3 regions of the Janthinobacterium kumbetense genome follow, and region 3 is predicted to be linked to each of the others. Evidence: predicted binding sites of a transcription regulator. Region 3 holds the regulator's gene; each other region holds the start of a gene.
The links. The regulator FNR, encoded in region 3, switches genes on or off when oxygen is low (the NO sensors DNR and NnrR bind a similar motif). The targets are predictions, from matches to a motif close to TTGATNNNNATCAA.

Region 1: a site for FNR is predicted at 5,246-5,259, ahead of NCG91_RS04930 (XrtA system polysaccharide chain length determinant). Genes of this name have one in related genera too.
Region 2: a site for FNR is predicted at 1,802-1,815, ahead of NCG91_RS06135 (PHA/PHB synthase family protein). Genes of this name have one in related genera too.

The regions. Positions count from the first base shown of each region.
Region 1 is NZ_JAMQGR010000001.1:1,089,525-1,097,073, reverse strand. Features, by position in the region: gene NCG91_RS04950 (XrtA system polysaccharide deacetylase) at 1-44, opposite strand, end outside; gene wecB (non-hydrolyzing UDP-N-acetylglucosamine 2-epimerase) at 41-1,201, opposite strand; gene NCG91_RS04940 (TIGR03016 family PEP-CTERM system-associated outer membrane protein) at 1,214-2,743, opposite strand; gene NCG91_RS04935 (XrtA-associated tyrosine autokinase) at 2,727-3,569, opposite strand; gene NCG91_RS04930 (XrtA system polysaccharide chain length determinant) at 3,586-5,115, opposite strand; gene NCG91_RS04925 (XrtA/PEP-CTERM system exopolysaccharide export protein) at 5,359-5,982, shown strand; gene NCG91_RS04920 (N-acyl amino acid synthase FeeM domain-containing protein) at 6,183-6,929, shown strand; gene NCG91_RS04915 (S1 family peptidase) at 6,934-7,549, opposite strand, start outside.
Region 2 is NZ_JAMQGR010000001.1:1,376,735-1,384,283, reverse strand. Features, by position in the region: gene NCG91_RS06135 (PHA/PHB synthase family protein) at 1-1,749, opposite strand, end outside; gene NCG91_RS06130 (hypothetical protein) at 2,081-2,245, opposite strand; gene NCG91_RS06125 (hypothetical protein) at 2,244-2,432, shown strand; gene gcvA (transcriptional regulator GcvA) at 2,429-3,331, opposite strand; gene NCG91_RS06115 (MFS transporter) at 3,455-4,852, shown strand; gene NCG91_RS06110 (glutathione S-transferase family protein) at 4,849-5,472, shown strand; gene NCG91_RS06105 (LLM class oxidoreductase) at 5,491-6,513, shown strand; gene NCG91_RS06100 (DUF445 domain-containing protein) at 6,521-7,549, opposite strand, start outside.
Region 3 is NZ_JAMQGR010000002.1:720,854-728,402, forward strand. Features, by position in the region: gene NCG91_RS10655 (response regulator) at 1-1,265, opposite strand, end outside; gene fnr (fumarate/nitrate reduction transcriptional regulator Fnr) at 1,515-2,273, shown strand; gene NCG91_RS10665 (FixH family protein) at 2,277-2,801, opposite strand; gene ccoG (cytochrome c oxidase accessory protein CcoG) at 2,904-4,286, opposite strand; gene ccoP (cytochrome-c oxidase, cbb3-type subunit III) at 4,289-5,209, opposite strand; gene NCG91_RS10680 (cbb3-type cytochrome oxidase subunit 3) at 5,202-5,405, opposite strand; gene ccoO (cytochrome-c oxidase, cbb3-type subunit II) at 5,407-6,021, opposite strand; gene ccoN (cytochrome-c oxidase, cbb3-type subunit I) at 6,037-7,464, opposite strand.

The DNA.
Region 1 (7,549 bases), on a different contig from region 3:
ATGGTCAGCGCATTGCGCAAGATCAAAGATGACGGCGGCGTCATGGCGTGCCCCGGCGCGCCGCCAGCCAGGGCGCGACGACGGCGGCGATGCGTTCGGCAGCATGGCCATCCCACAGGGGCGGAAGGCGACCGCGCTTGCCGCCCGTGTCCAGGATGCCCCGCGCCAGCGACAGCATGGCGGCCGGCTGCGTGCCGGCCAGGGTATTCGTGCCGTCGCTGACGGTGACGGGGCGCTCCGTCGTGTCGCGCAGGGTCAGGCAGGGCACGCCCAGGGCCGTGCTTTCTTCCTGCACGCCGCCCGAATCCGTCAGCACCAGGCGCGCCTCTTGCATCAGGCCCAGCATTTCCAGGTAGCCCAGCGGCGGCAGGCTGACGATGGCGTGCCGCGCCAGCTGCGCTTCCAGGCCCGCCAGGCGCAGGCCGGCCAGGGTGCGCGGGTGGATGGGAAACAGCAGCGGCAGCCGGCGGGACAGCTGTCCCAGCGCCTGCAGCAGCGCTTCGAGTTGCGCCGGGTCATCCACGTTCGACGGCCGGTGCAGGGTCAACAGGCCATACGCGGGCGGGCAGGCGTGGCCGTGGGCGCGCAGGGTGGCGGCGGGCGGCATGGCGCGCGGCAGCTGCTGCCGCAGGCTGTCGATCATGACGTTGCCCGTGAAGTGGATGCGTTCGGCGGCGATGCCTTCGCGCAGCAGGTTGGCGCGCGCGCCTTCCTCGCTGGTCAGCAGCAGGTCGGACAATTGATCCGTCAGCACGCGGTTGATTTCCTCGGGCATGCGCCGGTCGCCGCTGCGCAAGCCCGCCTCGACGTGGATCACGGGCGTGCCGCGCTTGGCCGCCACCAGCGCGCACGCCAGCGTGGAATTGACGTCGCCCACCACCAGCACGGCATCGGGCGCCAGCGGCGGATGGGCGTCGAGCACGGCGTCGAAGCGGCGCATGATCTCGGCCGTCTGCTGCGCGTGGTTGCCGGAGCCGACGTCGAGGGCGATGTCGGGCGGGCGCATGTCCAGGTCGATGAACAGCTGTTCGTTCATGGCCGTGTCGTAATGCTGGCCCGTATGCAGCAAGGTCACGCGCACGGCGGGAGCATGGCGCGCCAGGGCGGCCAGGATGGGCGCCATCTTCATCAGGTTGGGGCGCGCGGCCACCACGCACAGCAGGTGCGCCGGCGCGGCGGATGACAGCGAAGGGTCGGACATGCTGCAGCCTCCTTAGAATTGCATGGTGAGCGTGGCGCTGACGCCGTTTTCGCGGTAATCGCCGCCGCGGTTGCTGGCGTGCCGCGTGTGCCGCACGTCGATGCTGGCCGTCATGTCCGGCTGCAGGATGCGCGTGTAGCCGGCCGTCAAGGTGATGTTGTTGTCGCGCCGGGGCGCGCTCAGCGAACGCACGCCGGCGTAGCCGGCATTGACATTGACGGTGGTGCGCGAATTGGCTTGCCAGCCCCAGCCCAGGTTGCCGCCGACCTGGCGCGTGCGGTCTTCGCTGCCGAACTCCACGCCGGGCAGCAAGCCGCTGTCGATGCCGCTGGCCGTTTGCGCCGTGCGGTCGACGGCCGTGACGCCGACGATCATCGTGCTTTTCGCCGTGGCGCGCGCCATCGTCAGCTTCAGCTGCTTTTGCAGGAAATAGCGGTGGCTGAAGTAATTGATGGCGCCCCGTTCCGGCCCCAGGCTGTTGGCGTAGCGCAGGAAGGCGTCGATGCGCAAGCGCCGGTCGCGCGCATTGGGAAAGATGCCGCGCCACAATTGATCGAGCAGCCGGCCCGCATCGCGGTCGCCCAGGCGCGAAAACTGCGTCGGCATGGTGGTGATGTTTTCGCCGTAGCTCAATTGCCAGTTGGTATGGCGCTGCAGGAAGGTGGCGTCCAGGCTGTAGGTGGTGCCAAAGAAGCGCTTGCCCGTGCTGAAGGCCACGCTGGTGCGCGGCGACGGCGTCCACACGCCGCCCAGCGACCAGAAGCGGCCCGCCGGCGCCTTGCCGCTGGTCGACAGATAGCCTTCCTTTTCCATGCCGCCGCTGGCCGTGGCCGCCCACTTGCTGTCGATGGGATAGCGCAAGCCCGCGCTGCTGCGCTGCATGCGCACGGGCGCCAGCTTGCTGTCCTGCGTGCGGCGCACGTCGTGGCTGGCGTTCCAGGTCCAGCCGTTGCCGCGCGGCTCGCCATTGAGCAGCAACTCCAGTTCATCGCTGTGCACGGAGAGCAGGTCGCCGCCGCTGTCGACCGTGTTGCGCGTGTAGCGCAGCTCGGCCGAGGCCAGGCCGCGGAAACGGTGGCGCAGGTAGGGGCTGATGCCCGTCGTGCGCACGGTGCTGGCATTGTCCGTGTCGGGCAGGCCGTCGATCAGTTGCGGGCCGAATGGCGAGATGTTGCGCCGGCTCACGCTGGCGTCCGCATCGATGAAGAACCAGTCCTGCACCAGCTCGGCGTCGGCCGAGGCGCGCAGTTCGTGGGTATCCGTATCGGCGCGCTGCCCCGACAGGTATTTGCGCCAGCTGTAATCGAGGTGCACGCGCAGGCGGGGACCCGTGCCGATGAGGGCGATGGCGGGCGCGATTTCCGTGATGAAGTCCGATTGCGCCTGGCCGGACGGCGCGCGCAAGGCATTGTCCGTATAGCTTTCGCGCAGGCGCAGCGACGGTTTCACCAGCCAGTCGACGGCGCCGGCCGGCAGGGGCAGCAGCAGGGACAGGAACGGCAGCAGCGGCAGCGGAACCCGGCCGCTAGTCGTAATAGCCATAGCCGTAGTAGTCGTTGCCGGGGAACGATTTGGTCTTGTTGTAGATCAAATGAATGTGTTCGCACGACTCGATCTGCCGCAGCGCTTCCTTGACGGCGTGCTGCGTCGTCGTTTCCGCCTCGACCACCATCACCACTTGTCCCATCTGCCCGACCAGCGCGTGCGCCTCGCTGGTGATCAAGAGGGGCGGCGAATCGAAGATGACGACGCGGTCGCTGTAGCGGCTGGCAATTTCCGCCAGCAGGCGGCTCATGGCGCGGCTGGCCAGCAATTCCGTCGCATGCTTGTTGCTGCGCCCGGCGGGCAGGATGCTCAGGTTGGCCACATTGGTTTTCAGGATCACGTCGCCCATGGCCAGTTGCGGGTCGAGCAGCACGTCCATCAGTCCCGGCTCCGGCGGCAGGCCCAGCACCTTCAGCACGGACGGGCGCGCCACGTCGGCATCGACCAGCAACACCGTGATATCCATTTCCATGGCGATGCTCATGGCCAGGTTGACAGCGCAGTAGGTCTTGCCTTCGCCGGGCATGGCGCTGGTGACGACGATCAGGTTGCCGTGGCGGATGGCCTCGGCGCCGGTGGCGCGCGCCTGGCGCAGCAGCGGGCGCTTGATGATGCGGAAATCCTCGGCCACCGAGCTGCGTCCGCCTTCCTGCGTGAGCATGCCTTGCTCCGCCAGCCGGGCCAGGTTCAGGGGGCGGTACTGGGGCGACCGGGCCGCGTCCGCGCCATCCGCACCCGCCGCGCCCGCTGCGCCGTACGGCACGCCGGCCTCGGCCACGCCCAGGATGGTGGGTTCCTGCTTGCCGCTGTCCTTGCTGCTCATCGTCGCTCCCTGGGATCTAGAATTTCAGCAGCGCGGCCGTCATGACCCCGCCGTACAGCACGAACAGGCTGCCCAGGCAGGCGCCAAAGCCGTAGCGGGCGCGGCGGCGGCGCACTTGCTGCAGCGCCGTCCAGTTCATCGATACCGTGCCCAGCACGTTCAAGCCCGTGGCGTCGCGCAGTTCGGCGGGGCTGAGGAAGGTGGGACGCACCTGGCTGATGAGCAAGGCCGTGGCGATGCCGGCCACCAGGGCCGCGCCCAGCGCCGCGCTGAACAGCAGCGGGCGGTTCGGGCCGACGGGCGCATACTGCACCGTGGGCGGGTCGATGATCTTGAAGGCCATCATTTCCGTGGTGGAACTGAGTTCGCCCGACAGCTTGGCCGCTTCGCGCCGGCCGATCAGCTTTTCATAGTTTTCCTTGTTGATGATGTAATCGCGGTTCAGCTGCGCCAGCTGCGATTCCACCTCGGGCACGGCATTGCTCTGCGCCAGCAGGCGTTCATTGCGCGCGTTGTATTCCTGCACGCGGGCGCGGATGGCGGCCACCTTGGCGTCTGCATCCGTCAGCGCCACCTTCAGCTGCTGCAGCATGGGGCTGTAGTTCTTGCCCGGGTCGCCGGCCGCCGTCTTCAGCTTGCTTTCCTCGATCTTGCGTTCTTCCAGCTGGGCAATGAGGCGCTTCGAGGAAATGATGTCGGGGTGCAGTTCCGTAAATTGCATGCGCAGGCTGTCGAGGTTCTTGTTGAGCGTGGCGATGCGCTCGTCGAGTTCGGGATTCGCGATGGCCGATGCGTTCGGTTCCAGGTCGAGCACGGGCTCGTCGCCTTCGATCTGGCTCTGGATGGCCTTGCGGGCCTGCTCCGCCTCGACCAGTTCCAGTTTGGCATTGTTCAGGCTATCGGACGACATCAGCAGCTGGCTGCCATAGTCGATGCCCTGGCGCGGCAGCAGCAGGTTGTTGCGGATCTTGAATTCCTTCACGAGGTTTTCCGCCGCGCTCAGCTTGTCTTCGTAATTCTTGATCTGCTCGTCGATGAATTGCACCGCCTTTTGCGAATCGCCTTTTTTTCCCTGGAAACTGCCTTCGACAAAGATGGTGAGCAGGCTTTGCACCACGTCACGCACCAGCTTCGGGTCGCGCCCGCTGTAGCTGATCGTGTAGATGTCATACGCGTTGGTGCCGGTGATCTTGATGCGGCTCATCAGGTCGTCGAGCTGGGCCTCGTGTTCGCGCACGGTCTTCGAATCGAGGTCGAGGTCGACCATGCGCATGACGCGCTCCACGTTCGGGCGGCTGAGCAGGGTGCGGCTCATGATGGCCACCTGCTGTTCCGTGTTCGGCACGCTGGTCATGCCGGCCATCAGCGGCTTGAGGATGGTTTGCGTATCGACAAACACGCGCGCCGACGTCTGGAAGTCGTCGGGCAGGGTGATCACCTTGATGAAGCCGACGATGGCCACCAGCCACGCCACCAGCACCGCATGCCAGCGGTACTTCCAGATGCCTTTCAGGCTGGAAAGCAATTGCTGTATCAATTCTTCCATGTCGCTTCCTTCAGGTGACGGTGCTGCACGGTCGATGGGCTGGCGACGGCGTCTTGCAAGAAATGCTTGCCTGTTGAGTAAGCAAAGTATAGGGCGGCTGGGAGGCAAAATTTCCCAAGATGATTGCTTCTTGATACGCCTCAAGGTTGACTTGCCGGGTTTTAATAATCATAGGAAGTTCGCGGCCCAGGCTGGTTCTGCGCGGCCGGCCATGGACGCGCCATCGACTCGAAGAGGCTCCGCATGAATCCGTTTCGCCGTGCATTTGTCTGCAACACGCTGGGCCTGGGCTTGGCCGCCGGCTTGCTGGGCGCCTGCCGCACGTCCCATCCGCTGGCGCCCTCCGACGACAGCGCGCCCATGCACGACTACCTGATCGGACCGGGAGACTCCGTCAACATCATCGTCTGGCGCAATCCGGAAGTGTCGCTGACGGTGGCCGTGCGGCCGGACGGCAAGATCACCACGCCGCTGGTCGAGGATTTGCCCGCCAGCGGCAAGACGTCGACCCAGCTGGCGCGCGACATCGAGCAAGCGTTGGGCAAGTTCATCCAGCAGCCCGTGGTGACGGTCATCGTCACCAATTTCTCGGGCCCGTATGGCGAGCAGATCCGCGTCATCGGCGAAGCGGCCAAGCCGCAGGCGCTGCCGTACCGGCTGGGCATGTCGCTGATGGACGTGCTCATCGCCGTGGGCGGCATCACCGATTTTGCGGCCGGCAACAAGGCCAGCATCATCCGCATGCGCGAAGGCAACCAGCAGCAGCTGGGCGTGCGCCTCGACGACCTCTTGAAGCGTGGCGATATTTCCGCCAACGTCATGATGCGCCCTGGCGACGTGCTGCTGATACCGGAGAGCTTCTTTTAATAGCGGACTCGGCAATATCAAAACAGCACATATATTTGTCATTTTGTACTTGCAGGCAAATTTCAGCATGCAATTTTGCTATTAAATAGCATATTTCTTCTGTTTTTTTTGCCAGGCGCGGGAACTTCTCCAGTTTTTCTCTTGTCACAAGGCATTGGCTTCAGTCCGTCTCGACGGCGGCCGATGAACGTGAGGACAAGATGAGCTTTGAAGATGAACCCATTATTTCCTTCGACACGCCCGGTACTTTCAATGACCTGGTGGTGGGCGAGGGGCAGATCGACCCTGCCATGGAGCATGAGCTCGACCTGCAGCGCTTTCATATCCGCATGGCCAATTCGCGCGGCCGGCGCGAGGCGGCCAGTTTGCTGATCCGCAAGATGTACGGCTGGCGCGGTTATGCCGTCGATCCCGGCATCGCGCATGCCCTGAATAAAATCACGCTGTTTGCGGAAACGGCCGGCACCACCGTCGGCACCATGACCCTGTGCCTCGACAATGACGAGACCGGCTTGCCGGCCGATGAAAACTTCCGCGACAAGCTCGACATCCTGCGCGAGGAAGGCCGGCGCCTGTGCGAACCGTCGCGCCTGGCCATCGACAAGGGGGTGAGCAAGCGCGTGTTCGCGGCGCTGATTCATATCTCTTATATCTATGCCCACAATATTCACGGCTTTACGGATTACGTGATCGAAGTCAACCCGCGCCACGTGGTGTTCTACAAGCGCATGCTGGGATTCCAGGACTTCGGCGGCGAGCGCGAGTGCACGCGCGTGGGGGCGCCGGCCGTGCTGCTACGGCTGGACCTCGATTACATGGGGGCCCAGATCCGTAAGTACGGTGGCCTGATGGAACAGCATGGGGGTGAACGGTCGTTTTACCCCTTTTTTTTTCCGACATGGGATGAGCCTGGCATTACTGACCGGCTGAGGCAGGGGCGCAATTGATTACTCATTTGTTTTTCAGCAAGAGCGTCTGCATGTAGCTGCCCGGAATCGCGTAGGTGATGCCGCTCGGGGCGCTGATGGCCGCTTCCTTGAGGCCCTTGACGTACACCATGTTGACGATGCCGTAGACGAGACCGGTCTCGGGATCGAACAGGGGGCTGCCGCTGCTGCCCGGATACGCCGTCGCGTCCAGCTGGAACACGGTGTACGGCGCCTTTTGCAGCTGCGCCAGGCGCCGGATGTCGAGGCGCTGCGCGTTTTCGCTGGGCATGACCACCGGCGTCAGCGATGACACGGTGGCCCGGTGCGTCACGTGGTGCAGCCCGAGCAAGGTGCCCAGCGGAAACCCCGTAAACGCCATGGCCTGGCCTTCGCGCACCGTGGCCGCGTCGCCCAGCGCCAGGGCGGGCAGGGGCGCGCCCGCCAGGCGCAGCAAGGCCAGGTCATGTTCCGTGTCCAGCGCCTGGACCCTGGCGGGGCGAAATTGCGCCGCCTCGCCCTGGCCCGTGAGGATGCCGATGACTTCGTTCGGATTGGCGTCGAGCAGTTTCTGGATCACGTGGGCGCAGGTCAGCACGCTCAAGCCGTCGCCCGTCACGAAACCCGTGCCGATGAAATTC
Region 2 (7,549 bases), on a different contig from region 3:
CGGCGCCACTTGCGCGCCCGCTTGCTGCGCCAGCCAGGCTTGCCAGGCGGGCCACCAGGAACCGTCATGGTGCGGCACGTCGCGCTGCCAGCTGTCCGCGTCGACATAGGGCGCGTCGTGGCGGTGCGTGGCCAGCTGGTAGCTGCGGCGCGGCTGGCCCGGCGGCGAGACGACGCCCGCATTGTGGCCGCCCGAGGTGAGCAGGAAGGTGACGTCCGTGTCGGTCAGCAGCTGCAGTTTGTAGACGGAGCGCCACGGCGCCACGTGGTCCGTCAGGGTGCCGACGGCAAAGATGGGCGCATCGATGTCGGGCAGGGCGATGTGGCGGCCTGCCGTGCGGTAGCGGCCTTCGGCCAGGTCGTTGTGCAGGAACAGGCGGCGCAGGTATTCCGAATGCATGCGGCAGGGCATGCGCGTGGCGTCCCCGTTCCAGGCCATCAGGTCGCTGTCCTGTTCATCTTGTCCCAGCAGGTAGTGGTTCAAGCGGCGCGACCAGATCAGATCGTTCGAGCGCAGCAACTGGAAGGCGCCCGCCATCTGCTTCGTATCGAGGTAACCCTGCTTCCACATGGCCGCTTCCAGGAAACTGACCTGGCTGTCGTCGATGAACAGCGACAGTTCGCCCGGCTCCTTGAAGTCCACCTGCGAGGCCAGCATGGTGAGGCTGGCCAGGCGCGCATCGCCGTCGCGCGCCATCGTCGCGGCGGCGATCGCCAGCAGGGTGCCGCCCAGGCAGTAGCCGGCCGCGTGCACCTGCGGCGCGCCCGTGATGCGGGCAACGGCGTCGAGCGCATCCATCACGCCCAGCTGGCGGTAGTCTTCCAGCGACAGTTCGCGGTCTTCTTCCTGCGGGTTTTTCCAGGAAATCATGAACACCGTGTGGCCCTGGCCCACCAGGTAGCGCACCAGCGAATTGTGCGGCGACAGGTCGAGAATATAGAACTTCATGATCCAGGCGGGCACGAACAGCAGCGGCGTGGCATGCACGCTCTTTGTCGCGGGCGCGTACTGTATCAATTCGATCAAGTCATTGCGGTAGACCACCTTGCCCGGCGTGACGGCCACGTTTCCGCCCACCTTGAACGTGGCTTCGCCGGCCGCGCCGGCGCCCATGGCGGCGCGCCGCCAGTCGTCGGCCGCGTGGACCATGCCGCGCGCCAGGCTGGCGCCGCCGCTCGCGAGGGTAGCTTGCTGCACCACGGGGTTGGTCAGCAGGAAGTTCGACGGCGCCAGCATGTCGAGCCACTGGCGCACGGTGAACGTGACGACATCCTCGTGGTGCGGCGAGACGCCGCGCACGCCCGTGGTGGCGCGGTGCCACCACTGCTGCTGCAGCAGGAAACCCTGGTAGACGAGATTGTAGGGCCAGCGTTGCCAGGCCGGGTCGTCGAAGCGCCGGTCCTGCGGCAGCGGCGCGATGCACGGCGGCTCGGCGGCGCCGCCGGTCAGGGCCGATTGCCAGGCATATTGCTGCCAGCGGCCGATCTTCTTCCACGCTTCCTGCAGCAGCGTTTGCTGCTTCGACGGCGCCAGCGCGAGGTGGCTGAGCCAGTCGGCATACGCGTTGCCCAGCGCGGCTGGCGAAATGCCTCCCGTAAATTTGCCCAGCCAGGCGTTCAGCAGCAGGTCGAGCGTGGCGCCTTCCGGCGCGCTTTCCGGATAGCCGGGAACCGGCACGCCTTGCCAGGCGCTGCCCAGGCGCTCATGTGCAAACTTTTGCTCCGCATTGCTCGACTGCGTCTTGTTCATCCGGGGCTCCCGTCATTTTTTTACAGGATAGCAAGAGCTTGTTCAAAAAATTATGATCTACATCAAGTTTGGCGGGATGCCTGCGGCCGGCAACCTGCCGCCGGGATGGCCAAGTCCGTTTGTTGCATAAACGAAATGCATTCCAACGAATTTACTGATTGCAATGATTAAAAGTGAATTTTTCATGCGCCGATACCCGGATTCGATGGCGGCGCCAGCCTCCAGTGCCCCATTTTACACTCTGTCAAGGCGGATTTCTTTGCGCCACGATGCATGCTGGCAAACAACAAAATTTGTTTCTTTTTGGATTTATTTATTGTATTTGGTAAATTTATGCAGCAAAATGCCATTGCAGCCTGAGCAGCAGGCGCGCAGGCCGTTCAAGCCGGCGGGACAGGCCGGTAACCGGAATCGAGGAGAGGGACATGCTTACGAACAGGATGACAAGCGGCAGGGCAGATGCCTGCAGGGGCAATACGGCGTTCAGGCGCGGCATGGCGCGCGATACCGCGGGCGCTGTGCGACCGGCCCTGAGCCGCCTGCAGGTGCTCGCCTACCTGGCGCTGCTGTTGGCCGTGCTGCCCGCCGCAAGCTGCATTGCCATGGGACGCGCCGGCGTACCGGTGCTGTTCAGCACCGCGTGCGGCGTGGTGTCGTGTGCGGCCGGGGGCGATGTGTTCTAGCGCGTGGCCTGCGCTTCCTCGCAAATCCATGTCATGAATGCCTGCACGGCGGGGCGCGCGGCTGCGTCGGGCCGCGTCACCAGGTAGTAGGCAAAGCGCGCGGGCCACGGCAAGTCCAGCACTTGCACCAGGCGCCCGGCGGCGATTTCTTCCTGCGCATACAGCTGCGGCACCAGGGCCAGGCCCTGGCCCGCCTCGGCCGCGCGTATCAACAGAAAATCATCTTCGAAGGCCGAGCCGCGCAGCGCCCGTGCCGCATCCTCGCTGCCGTCCGGCGCGCCATGCGCGGCCAGCCATAGGGGCCAGTCGGCGCGGTCCGTGTCGTGCAGCAGCGGGTAGTGCAGGCAATCGGCCGGCGTGGCGATGGGCGGCTGGCCCGCAATCAGGGATGGACTGGCGACGGGCACCAGCACGGGCGCCATCAAACGCGTCACCTGCAAGCCCGGATAGTCGCCCAGGCCGTGGCGCAAGGCCACGTCGACCCGGTCGCGGCGCAGGTCGACCAGCGCGGATGTCGCTTCCACGCGCACCTCGATATGGGGATGGCGCTGGTTGAAGCGGCCCAGGCGCGGCACCAGCCACGCGGCGGCAAAGGTGGCGACCGTGCTGACGGTGAGCGTCTGGCGCGCGCCCATGTCTTCCAGCGCCTGGCTGGCGCTGGCGATCTGCGCGAAGGCGCCCAGCAGGGCGGGGTGGACCCTGACGCCCGCCTCGGTCAGGCGCAAGCCCTGGCGTTCGCGCGTAAACAGGGGCATGCCGACCCGCTCTTCCAGCAGGCGGATTTGCTGGCTGACGGCGCCCGACGTCACGTGCAGCGCTTCGGCGGCCGCCTTGATGCTGCCGCGCTGGCCCACTTCGACAAAGGCGCGCAACGCCTGGAGCGGTAAAGGATAGGTCATCGATATAGTTTTTCTCAAGTCAGGCGCGAAAAAACATCGTTTCTGTTTCGCTCTAGGAAAACGCATTATAGGGGAATGCGGCGTTCTTTTGACGTCGAGTAAAACTATATCGATAGGATCTCCATGTTACTTTCACATCGGCAGCTTTGCCTGCTTTTGCTGTGCACCACGCAATTCGTTGCCTTGCTCGATTTTTCCATCACCATGATCCCCTTGCCGCAAATCCAGCACAGCCTGGGCTTCACGCCCGGCGGGCTGCAATGGGTGATCAATGCGTATGGCGTGGCCATCGCCGGCTTCCTGCTGCTGGGCGGGCGCGCGGCCGACCTGTTTGGCCGCCGCCGCGTCTTCATCGCGGGGCTGTTGCTGTTCACGGCCGCCTCCCTGCTGGGCGGCTTTTCGCACAGCCCGGCCATGCTGGTGGCCACGCGCGCGCTGCAGGGCTTCGGCGCCGCCATGTTTTCGCCGGCCGCGTTTTCGCTGCTGCTGGCCGTGTTTCCCGAGCCGGCGCAGCGCAACCGGGCGCTCGGCGCCTGGACGGCCGTGGCGGCCAGCGGCTTTGTCGCGGGACTGATACTGGGCGGCTTTATCACGGACTTGCTGGGCTGGCGCTGGGTGCTGTGGATCAATGTGCCCGTCGGCTTGCTGGTGCTGGCCCTGTCGCCTGCCTTGCCCCAGGGCCGGCCCGATGCCGCTGCGGCTGGCGGCTCGCTCGACGTGTGGGGCGCGCTGCTGGTGGCGTCGGGCGCGGCGACGCTGGTGTTTGCCTTTGCCAATAGCGAGCATGTGGGACTGGCCCATCCGCTCACGTTTGCCCTGGTCGCGCTGGCGCTGGCCTTGCTGGCGCTGTTCGTCTGGGTGGAGGGGCGCGTGGCCGCGCCGCTGATGCCGCTGGCCGTCTTCCTGCGCCGCTCGACGGGCGGCGCGAATATCGTCTCCCTGCTGGCCAATACGGCCCTCGGCCCCACCTTTGTCGTCGTGGCGCTGGCCATGCAGGAAGTGCTGGGGTTTTCCGCCACGCGCACGGGACTGGGCTTGCTGCCGATGGCCGTCGCCTTTACCCTGGCCAGCGCGTGGGCCGGACCGGCGCTGATCGCCCGCTGCGGCACCAAGCCCGTCATCGTCGGCGGCATGCTGCTGTTCATCGGCGGCCTGGCCATGCTGGGCGCGTCGCTGGCCACGCTGGCGTCGTGGGCCGCATCCATCCTGCCAGGCACCGTACTGGCCGGCATCGGCTATGGCCTGGCGTTTCCCGCCTGGACGGTGGCCGGCATCGATGGCGTGCCGGAAGCGGACCATGGCCTGGCGGGCGGCATGCTGACGACCACGCAGGAAGTCGGCTCGGCCGTCGGCCTGGCCGTGGGCGTGGCGGTCAGTATCGCCGTGCTGGCCGGCGGCGGCACGGCCGCACAAGGCTACAGCGGCGCCATCCTCGTTTCCGCCTGCCTGGTGGCGGCGGGCCTGGCCTGCGCCATCGTCATCCTGCCCGGCAAGGCCGCGCGCCAGGAGGCGGCGCCATGATGGAGCTCTATACCGACAGCTCGCCCAACGGTTTCAAGGCCACCATCGCGCTGGCCGAACTGGGCTTGCCCTATCGATTGCGCCATGTGCGCATCGAACAGGGCGAGCACCGCTTGCCCGCCTTCCTGGCCCTCAATCCGCACGGGCGCATTCCCGTGCTGGTCGACCACGACACGGGCATCACCGTGTTCGAGTCGGCCGCCATCCTGCGGTACCTGGCGGAAAAGACGGGGCGTTTGCTGCCGGCGCAGCCACGGCAGCGCTGGGCCGCCATCACCTGGCTGCAATTTCACGCGGCCAGCATGGGGCCGATGCTGGGCCAGCGCGTGCATTTTGAACTGGCCGACGGCGGCGCGAATGTCGCCGCCACGGCGCACTTCCGCCACTTGTGCGACGCCGCGCTGGCCACCATGGATGGCCGCCTGGCGGATCACGTCTACCTGGCCGGCGACGACTATTCCATCGCCGACATCGCCAGCTTCGGCTGGCTGCACATCGCCGACCTAGTCGGCTTCAAGCTCGATGACTGGCCGCACGTGGCCGCCTGGTACGCCCGCGTGGCGGCCCGTCCGGCCGTGCAGCTGGGCATCACGCTTCCCGCGCCCGCCACGGGTGCTTGACCTACATCAAGGAACAATATGACGATCGATACCGGCGGCGCGTCCTCGCACGCGTTTGCCCACCATGCAGGCTACCGCCGCATGTTCGCGCCCGGCGCGCTCACCCTCGGCATTTATCTGCCGCTGCGCTTTTACCAGGGCGACATGCAGGCGCTGGCCGGCCAGGCGGACCTGGTCGCCGCCATGGACCGGCAAGGCTTTGCCGCCGCCTGGGTGCGCGACATTCCCCTGTTCGACCCGCGCTTCGGCGACGCGGGCCAGCTGTTCGACCCGTGGACCTATCTGGCGTATCTGGCGGCGCGCACGGACTCGCTGGCCCTGGCCACGGGCAGCGCCATTTTCACCCTGCGCCATCCCATCGACCTGGCCAAGGCGGCCGCCAGCATCGACCAGTTGTCGGGCGGACGCCTGGTGCTGGGCACGGCGTCGGGCGACCGGGCCAGCGAATTTCCCGCGTATGGCGTGCCGTATGCCACGCGCGGCGCGCGCTATGCGCAGGCCGTGCACATGTTCCGCCAGCTGCTGCGGGCAGGTCCCGCCAGCATCGACGGCCCGCTGGGCAGCCTGGCGGGCCTCGAACTGCTGCCCAAGCCCGTGGCGGGCGCCATTCCCCTCGTCGTCACCAGTTCCTCGGGCCAGCCGCTGGAGTGGATCGGGCGCCACGCCGATGGATGGCTGACGTATCCGGAAGCGACGGATACGCCGGACGGGCCGCGCCGGCTGGCGGACAAGATCCGCGCCTGGCGCGCCTGCATACCCGATGGCGGCTTTCGCCCGCACATGTGCAACGAGTGGCTGGACCTGGTGGACGACCCCGATTATCCGCGCACGCCCGTGCGCAGCGGCTATGTGCTGCGCACGGGACGCAAGGGCTTGATCGACTTGCTCGGTGAATGGCGGGACGCTGGCGTCAACCATGCGGCGCTGGGCATCCAGCATGGCCAGCGCCCGGCCGCGGAGGTGCTGCAGGAACTGGCGCAGGAAGTGCTGCCGCATTTTCCCTCGCATGCGGCGCCGGCCAAGGCCGTGCCGCGCTGGTGAAGGCGGCCTAGAACAGCTGGGTAGCCGTATAAATCAGCAAACCGGCCAGGCCGCCCACGACGGTGCCGTTGATGCGGATGAATTGCAGGTCGCGCCCGATGGCCAGTTCGATGCGCTCGCTCATCTCGTCCTTGCTCCACAGGTCCAGGCGGGCGGCGATGAAGGCGCCCACCTCGCCCCGGTAGCGGCGCACCAGCGCGCCGCTGCCGGCGACGATGGCGTCGTTCAGCCATGCCCGCGCGGCCTGGTCCGCGCCCAGCACCGTGCCCGTGTTGCGCGCCAGGCTGGCGATGGCTTGCGCCAGCACGGGCTGGTCGGCGTGCAGGTCGGCCAGCAGGCGCGCGCGGAGGTGGTTCCAGACGTCGCCCAGCATGGCTTGCACCGTGTCGCTGGCGATCAGCTGCAGCTGGTAGCGGCGCACCGTGGCTTGCCACTGCGGGTCGGCCTTCAGGTGCAGCGCGCTGTCGGCGATCCAGCCGGCGATGCGCTGGCGCAGCGGGTGGGCCGGATCGACGCGCACGGCGAGGGCGAATTTCTGCAGCGAGGCGATCATGCGCGGCTCATACGCTTTCACGGCTTTTTTCACCAGCGCGTTCTCGATCTGGAAGGCGCCCAGCACGAAGTCGCCGATGGCGGCGTGGTGGTGCTCATCGTCCAGGTAGGCGGCGCTGCGGTCGAGCAGGAAGTCCAGCAATTCCTGCGGCTTGCCGTCGGCGATCAGCGCATCGATGCAGTCGGCCGCCACGTCCGACACATTCAATTGGCCCAGGTAGCCGCTGACCTGCTCGCGCAACAGACGCCCCAGTTTGTCGTGGTCGGCCATCGCCAGCAGCTGTCTGGCGACACCGGCGCCGGCCATGCCCAGCTGCCGCGCGTGGGTCTCGTCGCCGAGCCAGGCGCCCAGGCGCGCGGCGGGGTCGGCTTGCACGATGCGCTCGGCGATGCCTTGCTCGGTAATGAAATGGTTTTCCACGAAGGCGCCCAGGCTGCGGCCGATGTCCGCCTTGCTGTTCGGGATGATGGCCGTATGCCACAG
Region 3 (7,549 bases):
GTCAGATACTTGCGTTGTTCCGTGTCGAGCCTGGTATTGCCCAGCAAATACACCATGCCCAGCACGGCATTGAGGGGCGTGCGGATTTCATGGCTCATGTTGGCCACGAAATCGCTCTTCGCGCGGTTGGCCGCCTCGGCCCGGTCGCGTTCCTGTTCCAGCTCCGCCGCGCGCGATTCGAGCTCCTGCTGCAGGCGGTCGCGTTCGCTCATCAGGCCGTTGAACGCTTCCGTCAGTTCGCCGATCTCGTCGCGCTGCTGCACCGGCACGGGCGTGAAGCGGCTGCCGCTGGTGCGCAGGGCTTGCAGGGTGTCGCGCAGGCGCACCAGCGGCGACAGCAGGCGCACGGTGACCCAGCCCAGCACAAAGGCGGCCAGCAGCGAGGCGAGGATGCTCCACAGCACCAATCGGTACAGCACGCCATCGAACGGTTCGAAGGCATCCTCGACGGGGAGCGAGGCGGCCAGCAGCCAGTTCACGGATTTCAGGCGCTTGAAGCTGTTGACGGCCGTGATGCCGCGGCTGTTGGTGCTGACCATGCTGCCTTCGCCATCTTCCTTCAGCAGCTGGGTCGTCGTCAGGTTGGCGTTCGGCTTGCGCGGTTGCAGCAAGCGGCTGGTATCGGGGTGCAGCACGTAGCGCGGCACGGCGCCGCGCGTGAGGATGAAGTAATAGCCGTTCTTGCCGATCTTTTCCGAGCGCAGGCGGCCCAGCAGGTTGTCCTTGTACAGGCGCAGCACGCCGATCACCACGCCGGCCACCTGGCCATCGGCGGCCAGCACGGGCGCCACCATCTGCACGATGGGCATGCCGCTCGACTTGCCCAGCATCGGTTCGGTGATCATGGGCTGGCGCGTGCGCAGGACGGTCTGGAAATACTCGCGCTCGGCGACGTTGATGCCGGCGCGCCCCGCCACTTCCGGCATGTCGGCCACGACGGCGCCATGCGCGTCGAGCACCAGCACGTCATCGAACAGCACCAGCATCGAGCGGCGCGAATAGTATTCGCGCAATTGGGCGGGCCGGGCGATCAATTCCGGCGGCTGCTGTCGGGCCGTCAGGGTGACGATCTGCAGCAGCATGCCCAGCTTGTCGTCGAGTTCGGCGGCGGTGCGGGTGATCAGGGACGATTGCTGGCTCAGCAGTACTCGGGTGAAGTCGTCGCGCATGTGCTGCACCTGGATCATGGTGACCAGCGCGATCATGGCGATCGAGGTCAGGCTGGTGGCCAGCGCGACTTTTGCTTTAATGCCGAGAGGCTTCATGATTTCCTTTTCAGTACCGGGCGGCACAGGCGGCAGATAATGCTGTCAGGAATTTTCCTATCAATGCCCCAGCTTGGCAAGCGCCGCCGCGCAAATTGCCCGCCCCGTACGGGCTTTTGACGATGTTGCCATATAATTAAAGGCTGGACGTCGTTTATTCGCCGAATTTACGGTGAAATTGGCATACGGCAACCCTGTATGCGGCTGTATGCAGTAAACTTGTTGTTGCATTTTCTAAAAGGTACCGACATGACTGAAGCGCTACTCACTCCAACCTTGCCCACCGTGAACGTGGAGGCGTTGCGTGCGCGATGCTCGACCTGCAGCATGCATCAATTGTGCCTGCCGATGGGCCTCGATGTGGGCGACATGGACAGGCTGGATCAGATCATCGGCCGCCGCCGCAAGATTGTGCGCGGCGCCTCGCTGTTCCGCATCGGCGACTCGTTCCAGAACCTGTATGCGATCCGCCTGGGGCATTTCAAGACGTACCAGATCAATCCGGGCGGCGAAGAGCAGGTGACGGGCTTCCAGATGGCGGGCGAACTGCTGGGCATGGACGCCATCAGCGCCGACCGCCACCACTGTAATGCGGTGGCGCTGGAAGACAGCGAAGTGTGTGAAATCCCGTTTTCCAGCCTGGAACAATTGCTGGGCAATATGCCGACCCTGCTGCGCCATTTCCACCGCATGATGAGCCAGGAAATCACGCGCGAGCAAAGCGTCATGCTGTTGCTGGGCAATATGCAGGCGACGCAGCGCTTTGCCGCCTTCATCGTCAACCTGGCGTCGCGCTATGAAGCGCGCGGCTATTCGGGCAGCAATTTCCAGCTGCGCATGTCGCGCGAGGAAATCGGCAACTACCTGGGCCTGACCATCGAGAGCGTCAGCCGCCTGCTGTCGAAGTTCAAGAAGGAAGGCTGGCTGCGCGTCTCGAACCGGGAAATTGAAATCCTGCAGCCGGCCAAGTTAAAAGCCATTACGGCCGGCACGGACGTCTGCAAGTAAGACTTACAGTTCCTCGTCCGCATGCAGCGCGATGCTGCGCTGCAGGGGCCAGGTCCAGATGCCGGACAGGCGCCACTCGCGTTTGTCGTTTTCCACCAGCACTTGCCAGCGGCTGCGCTCGAGCATCGGCAGCGCCACGGAAAAATTGCCGGCTGCGTCGGGCTGCACCAGCACCTTGATATCCTTTTCCGGCAGGGTCGCATGCGCCAGGTGCAGCTGCAAAGGCGCCTGATAGGCCTTGCCGAAGCTGTGCACGGAACCGGTCAGGCGTGCTTGCGCCACGTCATACGACAGGCGCGTATCCATCGCCAGGTCGCTGGCGATCGTGTCGCGCTTCAAATCCTGGTTGATCGCCTTGCCCTGCTTGTAATAATCGCCCACCACCAGCGCATCGGGCTGCGTAAACGCGATATAGCCCATGAAGCTGCCGACGACCACGGACAGGCCGGGGCCGATCATCAGCAGCCATGGCCAGCGATGCTTGTACCACGGTGCAACGGGTGCTTGCAGTTTCAGACTGTCGGACATGGTATTTCTCCTGTGTAAACGGCCAATCCCCGTGCGGGGACCGGCCTTCCTGCAACTTCGTGGCGGCGGCGAGGGCACCCGGTCCCCGTCCGCCTTTCCTTGTTAACGTGGCACGATGAATACCGCGCTTTCACGCACATGCAGCGATGGGTCGTCCAGCGATTGCAATTCGATCGCAATCTTGTTCGAGCCCTTCTCTCCCACGCCGTGCGGCACGCGCAGGCGGATCGGCCAACCCAGCGTTTCCGTCGGCTGCAAGGTCACTTCTTCGCGCGTCAGCAAGGTCAGGCCCGGCAAGCCGGAAGCGCTGATTTTGAAATGCTGGCTTTGCTCCGACGTGTTCATGATCTGCAGGCGGTAGACGTTTTCGATCATGCCGTCTTCCACTTCGCGTCCCATGGAACCGCGGTCGCGGATCACGTCCATTTTTAGGGGCGTGCGCAGGGCCAGCGAAGTACACACGGCGATGATGATCAGGGCCAGGATGGAAGTGTAGATCAAGACGCGCGGGCGCATGGCGCGCTGGCGTATCTGCTTCGAATTGAAGTTGTTTTCCATCGCATGGTCGGTACTGTAGCGTACCAGTCCCCGTGGCCGGTCGACCTTGTCCATCACGCTGTTGCAGGCATCGACGCAAGCGGCGCAACCGATGCATTCATACTGCAGGCCGTTACGGATATCGATGCCGGTCGGACACACCTGCACGCACAGGGTACAGTCGATGCAATCGCCCAGCTTGTCGTTGTTGCCGGCCTTCTTGCTCATGGCGCCACGTGGTTCACCGCGCTTGGCATCGTAGGTGATGATCAGGGTGTCCTGGTCGAACATGGCGCTCTGGAAGCGCGCGTAGGGGCACATGTATTTGCACACCTGCTCGCGCAGCCAGCCCGCGTTGCCGTAGGTTGCCAGACTGTAGAACAAGACCCAGAACCATTCCCAGGGACCGAAGTTCAGCGTGGTCACCGACTGCGCCAGTTCCTTGATCGGCGTGAAGTAGCCGACAAAGGTAAAGCCCGTCCACAGGGCGATGGCGCCCCATACCAGGTGCTTAGCCGTCTTCTTGAACGCCTTGCGCACGGAGGGGCCCTGCTTGTCGAGGGCCATGCGCGCGCTGCGCGTACCCTCGATGCGGCGTTCGACCCACAGGAAAATTTCCGTGTATACCGTTTGCGGGCAAGAGAACCCGCACCACACCCGCCCGGCAATGGCCGTGACGAGGAACAACAAATACGCACAGATGATCAGCAGGGCCGCCAGATAGATGAAATCCTGGGGCCACAGCACGACGCCGAAAATGTAGAACTTGCGCGTGGTCAAATCGAACAGCAGGGCTTGCCTGCCATTCCAGGTCAACCACGGCAAGCCGTAGAACGCGAGCTGGGTAAGCCATACGCATACCCATCGCCAGGTAGCGTAGCGTCCTTTGGCCTCGCGAGGGTAGATTTGCTCGCGGGCCGCATACATCTTGATGACTTGAGGTTCCATTTTTACTTTGCGGGTGCCTGCGGATTCGACAGGCTCCAGACATACGCCGACAGCACGTGTACCTTGGATTCGCCGAGGAAATCGCTGAAGGCCGGCATGGTGTTGCTGCGTCCCTTGCGTACGGTTTCCATGATGGTGTCGGCGCTGCCGCCGTACAGCCAGGTCTTGTCCGTCAGGTTTGGCGCGCCCAGCATCTGGTTACCCTTGGCATCGGCGCCATGACAGGCCATGCAGGCGCCGAACTTGGCCTTGCCCAGCACCGACTTGACGGGATCCGAGGTCGAGCCGGACAGGCTCAGCACATAATGGGCCACGTTCTCGACATCCTTTTCGGACCCTAGGGCGGCGCCCATCGGTGGCATTTGCCCATTGCGGCCGTGCATGATGGTGGTCTTGATGATGTCGGGTTCGCCGCCATACAGCCAGTCCTTGTCGGTCAGGTTGGGGAAGCCCTTGTTGCCGCGCGCATCCGAACCGTGGCATTGCGCGCAGTAGGTCAGGAACAGGCGCTGGCCGATGGCTTGCGCCTGCGGATCGGCGGCCACCGTCTTCAAGTCCTGGCTCAGGTACTTGTTGAACAAGGGACCGTAGTCGGCTTCCGCCTTCTTCAGCTCTTCCTCGTACTGGCCCGTCGATTTCCAGCCCAGGCTGCCGGCATAGTTGCCCAGGCCCGGATACAGGAACAGGTACGCCAGCGAGAAGACGATGGTGATGTAGAACAACCACATCCACCAGCGCGGCATCGGCGTATTGAGTTCCTTCAAGTCCTCGTCCCAGACGTGGCCCGTGGTGCCGTCGGCGGGGGCGCCGGCCGGCACTTTCACTTTCGACTGCGAGTACAGCAGCACGCCGCAGCCGATGATGCCCAGCAGGGACAGCACGATCACATAGATATTCCAGAAGCCGTTGGTAAAGTCAGCCATGGTTATGCTCCTTCGCCAGGGTCGTCTCGGCCTCGGCCGGATAGTCGAGCGCGTCGTCGGCGAACGGCAGACGTGCCGCCGCGTCGAAGTCGCTGTTGCTGCGGCTGAACGTCCACCACAGGATGCCCACGAACGTCGTAAAGGAAACCACCGTCATGACGCTGCTGGCGCTGTCAAACAGGTTTTCGATTGCCATGCTAATTCCTTGTTTTGATTAATGTACCGAGGCCTTGCAGATAGGCGACCAGGGCGTCTTCTTCCGTCTTGTCCTGCAGCTGCGCGGGGCCGGCGGCGATCTCTGCATCGCTGTACGGCTGGCCCAGGCGTTTCAGGGCGCGCATCTTCGGCATGATGTCGTCAGGCACCAGCTTGGTCTTCGCCAGCCAGGGGTAGGACGGCATGTTCGACTCGGGCACCACGTCGCGCGGGTTGTTCAAGTGCGTGCGGTGCCATTCGTCGCTGTAGCGCGCGCCCACGCGGGCCAGGTCGGGCCCCGTGCGTTTGGAACCCCACTGGAACGGACGGTCGTAGACGAATTCGCCGGCGACCGAATAGTGGCCATAGCGTTCCGTTTCCGCGCGCAGCGGACGCACCATCTGCGAGTGGCAGTTGTAGCAGCCTTCGCGCACGTAAATGTCGCGGCCTGCCAGGCGCAGCGGCGAGTACGGTTTCAGGCCGGCGACGGGTTCCGTCGTGCTCTTCTGGAAGAACAGGGGAACGATCTCGACGGCGCCGCCGATGCTGATCACCACCGTGACCAGGGCGATCAGCAGCCAGGGGTTTCTTTCAATCCATGCATGTGAAAATTTCATTTGCTTTCGCTCCTATCAGGCGTGCGCCGCGTTCAGTTCCGGAATGCGGGCGACGGGGAGTTTGCTGCCGCGCAGAGTCATCCAGGTGTTGTAGCCCATGATGCACATACCCGACAGGTACAGCAGGCCACCGGCCACGCGCACCACGTAGTACGGATACGTCGCTTTCACGCTCTCGACAAAGGTGTAGGTCAGGGTGCCGTCCGGATTGACCGCGCGCCACATCAGGCCCTGCATCACGCCGGCGATCCACATTGCGGCGATGTACAGCACGATGCCGATGGTGGCCACCCAGAAGTGCACGTCGACCAGGCGCGTGCTGTGCATCTGCGTGCGGCCCGCCAGGCGCGGCAGCAGGTAGTAGATCGAACCCATGGTGATGAAGCCCACCCAGCCCAGGGCGCCCGCATGCACGTGGGCAACGGTCCAGTCGGTGTAGTGCGACAGCGAGTTGATGGTCTTGATCGACATCATCGGACCTTCGAAGGTGGCGATGCCGTAGAACGACAGCGAAACGATCATGAATTTCAGGATCGGATCGGTACGCAGCTTGTGCCAGGCGCCCGACAGGGTCATGATGCCGTTGATCATGCCGCCCCAGCTTGGTGCCAGGAGGACCAGCGAGAAGACCATGCCGATCGATTGCGTCCAGTCAGGCAATGCCGTGTAGTGCAGGTGATGCGGGCCCGCCCACATGTAGGTGAAGATCAGCGCCCAGAAGTGGACGATCGACAGACGGTACGAGTACACGGGGCGCTCGGCTTGTTTCGGGATGAAGTAGTACACCATGCCCAGGTAGCCGGCGGTCAGGATGAAACCCACCGCGTTATGGCCATACCACCACTGGATCATCGCGTCCTGCACGCCCGCATAGGCGGAATACGACTTGGTGAACGAGGCTGGCATGACGGCGCCATTGACCACGTGCAAGATCGTCACGGCCAGGATGTAGGCGCCGAAGAACCAGTTGGCCACGTAGATGTGCTTGACCTTGCGCTTGATCAAGGTGCCGAAGAAAACGATGGCGTAAGCGATCCAGACGACGGCGATGAGGATGGCGATAGGCCATTCCAGTTCCGCGTATTCCTTGCCGCGTGTCATGCCCAAGGGCAGGGTGACGACGGCGCACAGGATCACCGCTTGCCAGCCCCAGAACGTGAAGGCGGCCAGTTTGTCGGAAAACAGGCGCACCTGGCAGGTGCGTTGTACAACGTAGTACGAAGTAGCGAACAGGCCGCAGATGCCGAAGGCGAAAATCACCGCATTCGTGTGCAGCGGACGCAAGCGTCCGTATGTCAGCCATGGTATGTCGAGGTTCAGGGCAGGCCAGGCCAGCTGAGCGGCGATGATAACGCCAACCAGCATGCCGATGATGCCCCATACCACAGTAGCGACCGCGAATTGCTTCACGATCTTGTAGTTATAGTTCAGCGATTGATCCACAAAGACTCTCCCTGGAATTACTATTTATGATGGTGGCCAGAGAGTAAGTGTTTGACCGGGAAAAAACTTTGATGTGGATCAAAAT